DNA from 4 places in the Paenibacillus sp. FSL H8-0282 genome. Region 3 is predicted to be linked to each of the others. Evidence: predicted binding sites of a transcription regulator. Region 3 holds the regulator's gene; each other region holds the start of a gene.
What was found. The regulator Rex, encoded in region 3, represses fermentation and respiration genes when NADH is low (regulators of the CRP and FNR family bind a similar motif). The targets are predictions, from matches to a motif close to TTGTGAAATATTTCACAA.
Positions count from the first base shown of each region.

Region 1: a site for Rex is predicted at 1,509-1,526, ahead of NST94_RS03460 (flavocytochrome c). Genes of this name have one in related genera too.
Region 2: a site for Rex is predicted at 1,502-1,519, ahead of scfA (six-cysteine ranthipeptide SCIFF). Genes of this name have one in related genera too.
Region 4: a site for Rex is predicted at 1,868-1,885, ahead of NST94_RS29390 (cytochrome ubiquinol oxidase subunit I). Genes of this name have one in related genera too.

Region 1 covers NZ_CP150146.1:787,964-791,167, reverse strand. The annotation lists gene NST94_RS03465 (histidine kinase) at 1-1,403, opposite strand, end outside; gene NST94_RS03460 (flavocytochrome c) at 1,628-3,204, shown strand, end outside.
Region 2 covers NZ_CP150146.1:791,248-794,451, reverse strand. The annotation lists gene scfB (thioether cross-link-forming SCIFF peptide maturase) at 1-1,204, opposite strand, end outside; gene scfA (six-cysteine ranthipeptide SCIFF) at 1,327-1,476, opposite strand; partial or broken gene NST94_RS03475 (hypothetical protein) at 1,887-2,243, opposite strand; gene NST94_RS03470 (response regulator) at 2,296-3,078, opposite strand; gene NST94_RS03465 (histidine kinase) at 3,053-3,204, opposite strand, start outside.
Region 3 covers NZ_CP150146.1:4,623,212-4,626,415, reverse strand. The annotation lists gene dinG (ATP-dependent DNA helicase DinG) at 1-1,490, shown strand, start outside; gene NST94_RS20010 (redox-sensing transcriptional repressor Rex) at 1,621-2,274, shown strand; gene NST94_RS20005 (amidohydrolase) at 2,261-3,204, shown strand, end outside.
Region 4 covers NZ_CP150146.1:6,760,662-6,763,865, forward strand. The annotation lists gene cydB (cytochrome d ubiquinol oxidase subunit II) at 1-416, opposite strand, end outside; gene NST94_RS29390 (cytochrome ubiquinol oxidase subunit I) at 403-1,806, opposite strand; gene NST94_RS29395 (cold-shock protein) at 2,029-2,256, opposite strand; gene NST94_RS29400 (cold-shock protein) at 2,349-2,549, opposite strand; gene NST94_RS29405 (trypsin-like peptidase domain-containing protein) at 2,969-3,204, opposite strand, start outside.

The DNA.
Region 1 (3,204 bases), 3.0 Mb from region 3:
ACCCCATTATTTTCAACCTTAATGACCAAATAATCGGCCTGTTTATATGCTGTAATCGAAATTTTGCACTTTTGATCCCCAAGTGGCTTAATCCCGTGATAAATCGCATTTTCCACCAAAGGCTGCAGTATGAAGCGAACGACTTGGCACTGAGCAAGCTTTTCATCATATCGAAGCTCGTAGTCCAGAATCTCCTCATATCGCACACCTTGAATATGAAGATAACTCTCGACATGGTACAACTCCTGATCAAGCAGAATGTAGGGACTGCCTGTGCCAAGCCCTAATCGGAAATACGCGCTAAGCGCTTCCACCATCTCCACCACATTGTCTGCTCCATGTTCCGTTGCCATCCACTGGATCGTATCCAATGTGTTGTATAAAAAGTGCGGCTTGATCTGCTCATGAATCAGTCTGAGTTCCATCTCCTTTCGGTCCTGCTCCACAGCGTATAATTGAACAAGCATGTCATTGAAGCTTCGTCCAAGATCGCCGATCTCATCCGAGCGCGTAACATCTGCTCGTATGGTTTGGTTGCCGTTCTGCACATTTTCCATTACCTGGCGAAGCGACTGAATTGGACGAATAATGGAAGAAGCAAGCAGCACCAGAAAGACGATAAACGCACTACCGATAAGAACGCCTACCAGCAATGCAGTCCGCTGGGTTTTGATCACCGCTAACGATAGACTTGAATTCGGTACTTTGAGTACTAACTTCCAGCCTTCCACATTTTGAATTGGAGCCTCAAATACACTCATGTTCTTCTTATCTGCTGTATCCTCCGCTCCATCTTCTTCACCCAGCTCTCTGCAATCGACGATAAGCTGGCCTGACTGGTCATATAGCATTACATCTTGAGCAATCTCCCTCATCTTCTTGACGGAGACGGCTGCGGCAATATAAGCTACCTCATCATTCACCGATGGATTCACGCGATAAAGAATGACGACGATTTCGGCTGCATTCGCTTTGGATACGATCGGATTGCTTACCACATAATTGGAATCTGAATTCAGCAGTTTTCGATAGTAGGGTCGGTTTAGTATCGAAAAAGGCTTGTCCCTTGCTGACCAGGAATTTCCGTGAATATCCACCACGCGTATGGATTCGTACTCTACTTTCTTCTTCGCCTCGAACTTATCGAACTCTTGCAGCAATTCATCTCGTGTCCACTGATGGTCCGAAGCTAGAGAAGCAAGCATGTCTATCTCTCCAATGCGCTGATTAAACCAATAATCAATCTGGTCGCTGCGTGCAGTAACCACTTGCTGCGTTAAGTTCTTATTCAAAGGGACAACCGTATGGTTCATCTCCAAATATATTGTTACAAGCAATGCAACGAACAGCAGCAAGAAGCAGCCTCCTGCGATTAACGTAATCTTTAAGTGAATTGATTTCATTGTAATCATAGCCCTTCACAATATCCGTTTCTTACATGCCCGAAAAAGACAAAAAAACACTAATCTGTGCAAATACATAATGCTGTACTAAATCTATAATAGGTCTTGTGCATATTTTCACATGAAATAACATTCATGTCTAGGCTAGAGATAAAGGATTTGCCTAGCAAATCTTCCTCTCCCTAGTGTATGTAACCAATCCACAACAGAATGAAGGAGATATTATGCGAACTCACACGAAAAAGCTGTTATCTATTCTACTAGTCCTCAGTCTTATGTTCACGCTTGCTGCTTGCGGCAGTGAAGATGCAGAGCCCGCTGCAGATGCAAACGGAGTTCAAGTCTTTGAAGGAGTTGGGCAAGGTAAACATGGCGATATTAAAGTACAAGTCTCCTTATTAGATAACAAGATCACTGACATTAAAGTGACAGAGCATAAGGAAAATGAAGTACTTGCAGAACCTGTTTATACGCAGCTCAAGCAAGAGGTCATGGCAACTAACAGCGCAAAAGTTGATGCCATTAGCGGATCTACAGTTACAAGCAAAGGATATCTCGAAGCCATTCAAGATGCAATTACGAAGTCTGGACTTACCCTTGTCGCTGGCGCTGCAGTCAGTGGAAGCAAAGACAAAGAAGAAGTCGAGCAAACCTATGATGTTGTCGTCATCGGTGCCGGGGGTGCTGGCTTTAGTGCGGCTATCGAAGCGAAGAGCGCTGGAGCTAATGTAGTTCTGCTCGAGAAAATGCCAGCTGTTGGCGGCAACACATTGATCTCCGGTGGTGAGATGAATGCGCCGGACAACTGGATTGAACGTGCTCTTGGCATCACAGATGACACGGCTGACTTGTTCTATAATGATACGATGAAAGGCGGAGACAACCTCGGGGATCCAAAGATGGTTCGTATTCTTGCCGACAATGCTCTAGCATCTGCCGAATGGCTGCGCGATGATATCAAGGTAGAGTTCTTACCTGATCATCTGTTCCAATTTGGTGGCCATTCCAGAAAACGTGCGTTGATTCCTGTAGGTCATACAGGTGTTGAATTGATTACTAAGTTAAAAGCCAAAACAGACGCTGATCAAATCACGATCAAAACGAATATGAAAGCCGAAACCTTGCTGAAGGACGAAAGCGGCAAAGTAACAGGTGTAACTGCGACTTCGGGTACTGGCGACAAGATCACATTCCATGCGAACAAAGGCGTCATCATCGCTACCGGTGGTTTTGGATCCAATGTAGAGATGCGTAAGAAGTATAACCCTACAATGGATGAAAAATATATGACTACCGATACACCAGGATCTACAGGTGACGGTATCATTATGGCAGAAACGATTGGCGCCAAACTGACAAACATGGAGAGTATTCAAACGTATCCAATCTGTAATCCTGAGACAGGTGTTATTTCCCTGGTTGCAGACTCCCGCTTCGATGGTGCAATCCTGATTAACCAAGAAGGCAAGCGCTTCGTTGAGGAATTAGAACGTCGTGACGTTATTTCTAAAGCAATTCTTGCCCAAACGGGTGGATATACGTATCAATTATGGAATCAAGGCATTGAGGATATCGGTAAAACGATAGAAGTTCATCAAGACGAATACGATCAACTCGTTAAACAAGGCTTGCTCTTTAAAGCCGATACGATTGAAGAGGCCGCTGATTTCTTTAAAATTGACGTGAACACTTTGAAAGAAACGATTAATAAAGTAAATGATTATGCGAAAACAGGTAAAGACCTTGATTTCAAACATCGCGGTGGATTGAAATCTCTTGAAAAAGGCCCTTACTACATCGA
Region 2 (3,204 bases), 3.0 Mb from region 3:
TCGAGTAGCAGTTGCTCTCTTGGAATTGACATTGCAGCTCAGGTTTTGTGATGCCATCCCAGAGGTTCCCCATGCTATACTCTTCATCCCCTACGAACTGGTGGCAAGGAAAAAGCTCTCCCCAAGGGGTGACGGCAAGATATTCGGTTCCTGACCCACAGCCAGTGATTCTCTTCTGGATGCAAGGTCCTTCCGAGAGGTCTAGCATGTAGTGATAAAAGGTAAAACCCTTGCCTTGTTCACCGCGACCGATCATTTCCTTCGCGAGAATTTCGTACTGGTTGTATATCTCCGGCAGGTCCTCCTCGGTAAGTGCATAGGGCTCCTTTGGATCACAGATGACCGGTTCCATCGAAATTTTGTCAAAACCAAGGTCTGCGATATGAAATATATCGTTGGTGAAATCGACATTGTTACGAGTGTAAGTTCCTCGTACATAGTACTCTTGGTCTCCGCGCTTACGAACGAATTCCTGGAACTTCGGAAGAATATGATCATAGCTGCCTTTTCCGTTAACCGTTTGGCGAAGTCGGTCATGAACCTCTTTTCTTCCATCCAGGCTTAATACGACATTGTACATTTCCTGATTTAAAAACTCAGTGACCTCATCGTTCAGCAGCATCCCGTTTGTCGTGAAGGTGAAGCGGAACTTCTTTTTGTATTCTTGTTCTTTGCTTCTTGCATAAGCTACGATCTGTTTAACCACTTTCCAAGCCAAGAGCGGTTCCCCGCCGAAAAAGTCGATGTCAAGATTACGATGATGACCCGAATTTTCAAGCAGGTAATCGATAGCTTTTTGTCCAACCTCATAGCTCATGATTGCTCGATCTCCGTTGTATTTCCCCTGACTAGCGAAGCAATAGTCACATGACAAATTACAGGTATGCGCAACATTGAGGCAGAGTGCCTTGACATAAGTTTTGCGTTTTTTTAAATCGAGCGAGAGGTTCTCATACTCATCTTTTGTAAAAAGCTGTCCATCATTTATAAGCTCCTCGATATCCACGATGGTTTCTCGAATGTCGCTCTCGGAAATGCTGGAATCATCTTTATATTTATCCAACATTGTTGTCACGATTTGATCGACAGAAGTTTTCTCATAATCCGCTATAATTTCATATGCTAGGTCATCAACAACATGCACCGAGCCACTATAGGTATCGAGCACGATATTGTATCCGTTTAGTTTATATTGATGAATCATACTTACTAATCAAGCTCCTTTTGCACACAAGTAGAAACGGCTTCGCCATCCTTTAGGGATAGTATCCATTTCTTAAAAATAGCCGCCCATCAGCAGAGCAATGGGCGGTAAAATTCCAGATCCTATCTGTTCATTGCATTTTCACACTTCTGGTTTGCAACGCCGCAGGAAGTTTTACAAGCGGACTGGCAAGAGGTCTGGCATGCGCCGCATCCGCCGTGTTTTGCGGTATCCATCAGTTTGCGGGTGCTTAGGGTTACGATTCTTTTCACGATAAATGACTCCTTCTGTAATTTCTTGTGATCACTTTCACTTAATTTCCATGGAACATCGTAGCAACCTCACGTAAGTACGTCTATGATTCCCGTCACCCAGCAGAGTAGAGAGGACTTAAACATAAGCATCAACACTAATTTTCGTGCAGTCGTTCATGCTTTTGATCGTAGGATGCGGTAGCGGGAACCAGAGTCAGTGCAATACTAAAAAAGTGAAACAAAAAAGAGACGGCAATGATGCCATCTCTTTAACAACATTTTTTCTCATACTTGTCCGTAAAGTCCAATAAATATAAGGATCTCATAGCACTGTATCCTTCCTTACCAGTAGAGCGACACTCTATACATGCGTGGGTGGACAATGTGAACAAACTTATATGAGGAGTCCTAAGACACTTCCGGACAGTTTATCTGCTCTTACGGCTTAGTTCATAAAAATATTGCACAATTGGATGCTTTAACTTCATCTTCTCGCTCATGTTTAAAATCCGCTTTTTCCCAACTCGTCTGTCCACTAAGGCTAGAATATTCTATAAGATATCGTCGCTTTCTAAGCTCTCCTCTATGGAAATAGATAAATACTTAGTAGCTATAACAATAAAGTTCGATTTACTTAATGATGTCTGAGCTGACAAAAGCTCCTTTGCAAGTTCTGATATTTTTCTGCTTCTTGCAATAACTATTAGCCGATCCTCCGGGATGATCCCCTTACTATCTTTTCTAACCGCTTCAATTTCTTCATGGTTGATAGGAATTTGAAGATCTGAACCGAGCATAACATCTATGGCGTGCTGCAGAGGGACGAGAATGGCCCTCCTATCCATAACCGAACGGATGCTTTTTGTACTCTAAGGGGCTTGAGCCGACTCTATTTTTGAACACACGACTAAAATAGTACTGGCTCTTATACCCTACCTTCACGGCCAGATCCCCGATTTTGATATTCGGCATTACGTCATCCAGAATCTCCTTCGCCTTCGATATCCGAAGCTCGGTGACATAGTCAAGGAATGAAGCACCGATTTCTTGCTTCATACGCTTACTAAGATAGGTTTGGTTGATATGAAATAGTGCTGCTACTCGAGTAATAGACAGCTCCGGATCCTGATAATGACTGTCAATATACTCGGTCACTTTTTGAATAAGCACTGTCCCATCCCCTGTATACCCGGGAAGCTCCGGCTCCTTATCCACCCTGCCTTCATGTGAATGCAAAGGATATTTTACCTGAAGATGCTCATCGATCCGATGAAGCAGCTTGTTCAGATCACTCTTCGGCACAGGTTTCAATACATAATCGAATGCTTGCAGTTGCACGGCTTGACGCGCATATTCAAAGTTATCGTACCCGCTGATGATGACAACCAGAACCGACGGGCAGCGTTCGCGCAATATGTTCATCAGATCGAGCCCATTCATATTCGGCATGTTGATGTCCACAAGACATACATGTGGTGGGGCTTCCTCCACCATATTCAATGCTTCGTTTGCACTTTTCGCTTCTCCTGCAACCTCAAAAAGATACGGACTCTCCTCAATGTATTGTCGCAAGCCTTTGCGAATGATCGTTTCATCATCGACGATGACAATCTTCCACATCTTCATTCCACTCCCCGTCCAAAGGTATTCGAATGACCATAACGGTAATGCCATCTTCGCTCTTCACTGCAAGGCCATATGGCACTCCGTAAGCTAGTCGAATGCGATGGTTTACACTGTATAGCC
Region 3 (3,204 bases):
AGCTGCTTCCGGCTTACGAGCATCTTGTCATTGATGAAGCACATCATTTAGAAGATGTGGCTGGTAAACATCTTGGCATGCATATGAAGCATTTCACTGTGGCACACACGTTATCGCGACTGTATAAAGATAGCCGAAACGGACAGCTTCCTGCTCTGCGTCAGATATTACAGTCGTCAGGCAGTGAAGAGGCTTCAGAATGGAGCGGAGTCATCGATCGGATCTACCCGGATCTGCTTACCGTCAAAGAAACCTGGGATGCACTCAGCGACAAGCTGTTCAGCCTATTGCCGGAACGCAGTGATGCAGGGGCAGGAGAAGCGGGACAACTGGTTATGCGGTTGCTTCCCGCCCGTAAGCCGAAGGATTGGGATGAATTGGTTGCGCTAGAGAACACTATGAATCTGACGTTAAGCGACATCATCCGTAAGGGTGATAAAATGCTTAACGAGATGCGTGACCAGGAAAGCCAATCCTCAGCAGACAGCCTTGTTACTGATATTAGCGGTTTATTTAAAGATTTGGCTTCCATACGTGAGCAAGTAAGATTCTTTATGGGGCTGAATGACGATAATGTAGTATATTGGCTGGAGGCAAATGGAAATTACCGCAGCAAATCCCTACAGCTGTATGCCGTCCCTGTGGATGTTAGCAGCCAGCTTAAAGAGTTGTTCTTCGATAAGAAAAAAAGCATCGTGCTTACCTCGGCGACGCTATCTGTAGATAAATCTTTTCAATTTATGATTGATAATCTCGGACTTAACGAAGCTGTAGAAGAGGGACGTCTAATGACCTCACTCCTTCCATCTCCCTTTAAGTATCGCGAGCAGGCACTGCTAGTTATACCGCGTGATTTTCCTAGTGTGAAGGGGAGTGTGGGCGATGCTCGATTTGTCGATACACTCGTACAGTCATTATCGGAAGCTGCTAAAACAACACGTGGGCGGATGCTGGTTCTGTTTACTTCTTATAAAATGCTGCGTCAGGTATATGATCCGCTTAAAGAGGCTTTGGCCTCACAAGAGATTACGGTGCTTGGTCAAGGCGTGGAAGGTGGCAGCCGGAGCAAGCTGATCCGCCGCTTTCAGGACAGTGCAGCATCCGTATTGCTGGGGACGAGCAGCTTCTGGGAAGGTGTAGATATTCCAGGTGAAGCACTGACTTGCCTGGCCATCGTGAGACTTCCGTTTCAACCACCGAATCACCCGTTGGCGGAAGCGAAGTCTGAGTTATTGCAGGCCCAGAAGAAGAATCCGTTCATGAAATTATCTGTTCCTCAAGCGGTTATTCGTTTTAAGCAGGGATTCGGAAGACTGGTTCGCACGGCGCAGGATCGCGGAATAGTTATTGTTTATGATACGAGGGTTATTGAATCTCATTACGGGAAGTATTTCCTTTATTCATTGCCTGGTCCCAAAATGGAGCATATGCTTACTGATCAAATGGTCCCTCGCATAGCGGAATGGCTAGAGGATGGCGGCGCTTCTTAAAACGCTCGTCTTCAGTTTAGCTCCTCCTTATCCTTAAGGGCGGTGTGTTACAGTACCGTCCTTAATAAGGAGAGGTAGACGTTTGAATATGGATTTTCACAAGAACATTACTATTTTTAGGAGGGAAAATATGAAATCGGATAAAATATCAGAAGCCGTTGTTCGCAGACTGCCTGTGTACTTGCGTTTTTTGAATGATCTCCAGAATCGCGAAATATTAACAGTTTCCTCTCAGGAACTTGGGCAAAAGCTTGATCTTAATCCCGCACAGATTCGTAAGGATTTAGCATATTTTGGTGACTTCGGCAGAAAAGGTATCGGCTATGATGTAACGTATCTTATTGAGAAAATCCGTCATATCCTGAAGCTGGATCAACAGCTTAATGTAGCTTTAGTTGGAGCAGGTAATCTCGGACATGCCTTGTCTAATTACAATGCATATCTCAAAGATACTATGAAAATCACGGCTATATTTGATTCGTACGCTCCTAAGGTTGGACGTAAGATCAACTCCCTTACTGTGCAACCGATGGATGAACTAGGCAGCACAATTCGTGAGCAAGGTATTCGCATTGCCATTATTACCGTACCTGATTCAGAAGCTCAAAATGTAGCAGATATCCTCATTTCTTCTGGGATTGAAGCGATTTTGAACTTTGCCCCTGTGATTCTGAAGACACCACCGAATATCCGGGTGCATGCAGCTGATTTTACAACTGATCTGCAAAGTCTTGCTTATTACTTGCGGGATGGAAAGGAAGAAAGTGAACATGAACAACAATAAAACGATAATTAAGGGCGGGTATTTTCTGACTCCGGAAACGGATGAGCCGGTTCTGAGTGGATATATGACTATTGAAGATGATTTAATCACTTACATAGGAAAAGAAGAGCCTCAGATGGAAGCTGGAGTGCAAGTGGTTGATGGCAGCCGTCTGCTGTTCATGCCTGGACTTGTAAACACACATGGTCATGCGGCGATGTCTTTGCTGCGTGGATATGGAGATGATTTAGCGCTACAAGTGTGGCTTCAGGAGAAAATGTGGCCGATGGAGGAAAAGTTCACCGGTGATGATGTATACTGGGGAACCTCCTTATCTGTATTGGAAATGCTGAAGGGTGGAACTACGACCTTCCTCGATATGTATGATCATATGGACCGAGTAGCCGAGGTAGCTGAGTTATCAGGTATCCGTTCCGTATTGATGCGTGGTGTGATCGGGTTATGTCCAGAGGATGTACAGAATCACAAGCTTGCGGAAGCGATTTCTTTTGCCCGTAACTGGCATGGAAAGGCTGACGGTAGAATTACTACTATGATCTCGCCACACGCCCCTTATACTTGCCCTCCGGACTTCCTGGTTAAGTTCGTGCAGGCAGCGCATGATCTGGATTTACCGATGCATACGCATATGTCCGAAACGAAACGTGAAGTGGAACAAAATGTGGCGGATTACGGGTTACGTCCTGTAGCTCACTTAGAGAAGCTTGGAATGTTCACACGTCCCTCGATAGTTGCACATGGTGTTCATTTAAATGATGAAGAGATTGAGATCTTGGCTCGCCATAATGTGGGTGTATCTCATAATCCGGGCAGTAATTTGAAGCTGGCTAGCGGAGTGGCTCGGGTTACTGATCTTCTAAAAGCTGGTGTGAAGGTGTCTCTTGGCACGGATGGCGCGGCAAGTAACAATAACTTGGATATGTTTGAAGA
Region 4 (3,204 bases), 2.1 Mb from region 3:
ATAAAGCTTGCAAACACTACAGCCAAGAGGAATGGTGGAAGGAAGCTGCCGATAAAAATACAGGCATCCCAAGTTCTTTTCCAAGCCAATGAATCACGTTTACCTCTGAATTCAAAAGCGACACCACGCGCTATCAGAGCTAATAAGGCAAATACAAAAGGAATATAGAATCCACTAAACAGCGTTGCATACCACTCGGGGAAAGCCGCAAACATTGCACCCGCAGCTGTGATAAGCCATACCTCATTCCCATCCCAGAAGGGTCCGATCGAGTTAATCAGAACACGGCGCTCTGTATCATTTTTAGCGAGAATTTGTGTTTCCATCCCTACGCCGAAATCGAAACCCTCCAGGAAGAAGAACCCTATAAACAGAACTGCAATCAGCACAAACCACAATTCATTAAGAGATATCATGGGAACCCTCCTCGTTATATGGATCATTCGAATCGCCGTGATCGTTATCCATTGCATAAGGACCTTTTTTAATCACTTTAATAAACAATCCGACCAACACTAATCCTAGAATTAAATAAATCGTTGTAAAAGAAATCACGGAGAACAGAACTTGACCACTTGTAATATTAGGCGACACACTGTCTTCCGTTGTCATCAGTCCGAATACCGTCCAGGGCTGACGCCCGAATTCGGTCATAACCCAACCGGCTGTATTCGCAATCGGAGGAAGCAACAAGCCCCATAACATAAACCGCATAAACCAAGTGTTCGGACGGTCCATTTTTTTGCGCCACATTAAGTACATAGCGTACATTCCCAATACAATCATTAACGTTCCTGCTAGAACCATGATCCGGAAACTCCAGAATGTCGTACGTACAGGTGGAATATAGTCACCGGGGCCATAGGTTTGCTCATACTCCGCTTGCAGCTCAAGCATACCTTTAACTTCACCGGAAAATTTACTATATGAAAGGAAACTCAGCATATAAGGAATTTGAAATTCTCCACTACTGATTTGATTCTTTGGATCAATGTTTGCCCATACGGTCCAAGGTGCCGGGTCACCACTCTTACCCCACAGTCCTTCGGAAGCTGCCATTTTCATTGGTTGAGTTTCAACCAAATATTGCGCTTGGGCGTGACCAGCAACAGCTACACCAATAGAAGAAATAATCCCTACGATGGCTGCAATCTGAAAAGACTTCTTAAAGAAAGAAACCTCTTGTTTCTTCAATATTTTATAAGCACTAATACCAGTTACAAGAAAAGCACCTGTTGCATAAGCAGCCAGTACGGTGTGTGGGAATTCAACCAGCAATTGTCCGTTCGTAATAAGCGCGAAGAAATCATTCATTTCTGCACGTCCATTATTTATCTCAAAACCCACAGGATGCTGCATAAAAGAGTTAGCCGCTAGAATCCAGAATGCAGATAACATCGTACCGAATGCTACCAGCCAGATGGACAGTAAATGTACTCGCTTGGACACCTTATCCCAGCCGAATATCCATATCCCAATAAAAGTAGACTCCAGGAAAAAGGCTGCCAATGCCTCAACTGCAAGTGGAGCCCCGAATACATCACCCACAAATCGTGAATAATCGGACCAGTTCATCCCGAACTGAAATTCCTGCAAGATTCCTGTAACTACCCCTACTGCAAAATTGATGAGGAAAAGCTTTCCCCAGAACTGCGCCATTTTTTTGTACTCTTCATTACCTTTTCTAACGTACATTGTCTCCATGATTGCAATCAAGAGCGCTAGTCCGATTGATACCGGTACAAAGAAATAGTGGAATATTGTCGTCGACGCAAATTGTATACGCGACAGCATTACTGTATCCATATTTGTCCCTTCCTTCTCCCCTTTTCGTTAATTATATTCTGTCAAAAATTTAAACTTCTTTTTGTGATAAATGTCACATAAAGATAGTCATTTAACGGTGAAATTCAAATGATTTGTGACAAAGATCACAATTTAGCATAAAGAAAGCAAAAAAAATAAGACGGTTTACCCGTCTTGAGTGGTTCGTCGTTCTATTAAATGCTTGACTCATTTAGGTATTGGTTAGATGGAAATACCCTTCTTCAGCGATTTGAGATCGCCATTCGAATTAAGCAATTGGGGTAGCATCTTCGTGCTGCGAACCATTGGAGAGTCACATAGACGGCAAGAAGGCGCATGTTCAAATGCGAAATTATCCCTCATCCATCCGTTGCATCCCTCATTGGTACATGCCCAAATTGCGGTATTTTCTTCCGGTATTTCTTCCAAAGGTTTCTTCCGGTAGTTCATTGCCGTTCCTCCCATCCTGTAAGTCAATAGTGAGTAACTAGATATAAAAAGACCGTCCCAACTTTCACAAGCTGGGACGGTTTCTTCTATTATTACAGTTTTACAACGTTTTCGGCTTGTGGTCCACGGTTGCCTTGAACAACGTTGAATTCAACGCGTTGGCCTTCGTCCAAAGTTTTGAAGCCGTCGCCAGTGATTGCGCTGAAGTGAACGAATACGTCGCTTCCGCCTTCAACTTCGATAAATCCGAATCCTTTTTCTGCGTTGAACCATTTAACTGTACCTGTTTGCATGTGTGTTACCTCCACAAATTTAAATTAATATGTTCTTTTTATCTTCAAACAAAGAAAAAATTCACACATTGAAAAAGGTTGTATTACCAAATATGACAGCCCTTTTCAATGCGAGAATTAGGGACTAAATGTATGATTGATATCATATTACCACACCTGATTAGCAAAGGCAAGCAAGCATCCGAATATATCCGGTTTTGCCCTAATAAGTATTACCTTCCAATGTAAGGGCTGCCACTTAGTGTTTATTCCCTAAATAGATCCTTTTTCTGGCATAATTATCATGGTTTTAGAAAAATAGCTTTTCCAAAAACGTTACTTTTATCCGCTTTTTCAAGAAGGTACCCCCTCGGAATCGAAGGGGTAGTCCGCTCTACTTGTCGTAACTGCTATATCATTATATACCGACTTCCAGCATATTATTCCTGTGGTTTTTCAAGAAGTTTAACTGTTGCCTGTTTGGCCTCGCCGTTTCGATAGTAAGTAATTTTCAGATCATCACCGATCTTCGTATGATTATATAAGTACTTGCGAAGAGAAAGGGTAGATATGATTGATTGATCATTAAATTTGGTAATGACATCATTGAATTGCAGTCCAGCTTCCTTCGCAGGGCCAACGGCTTCTAGAACAACTACTCCATCCTTAACACTGT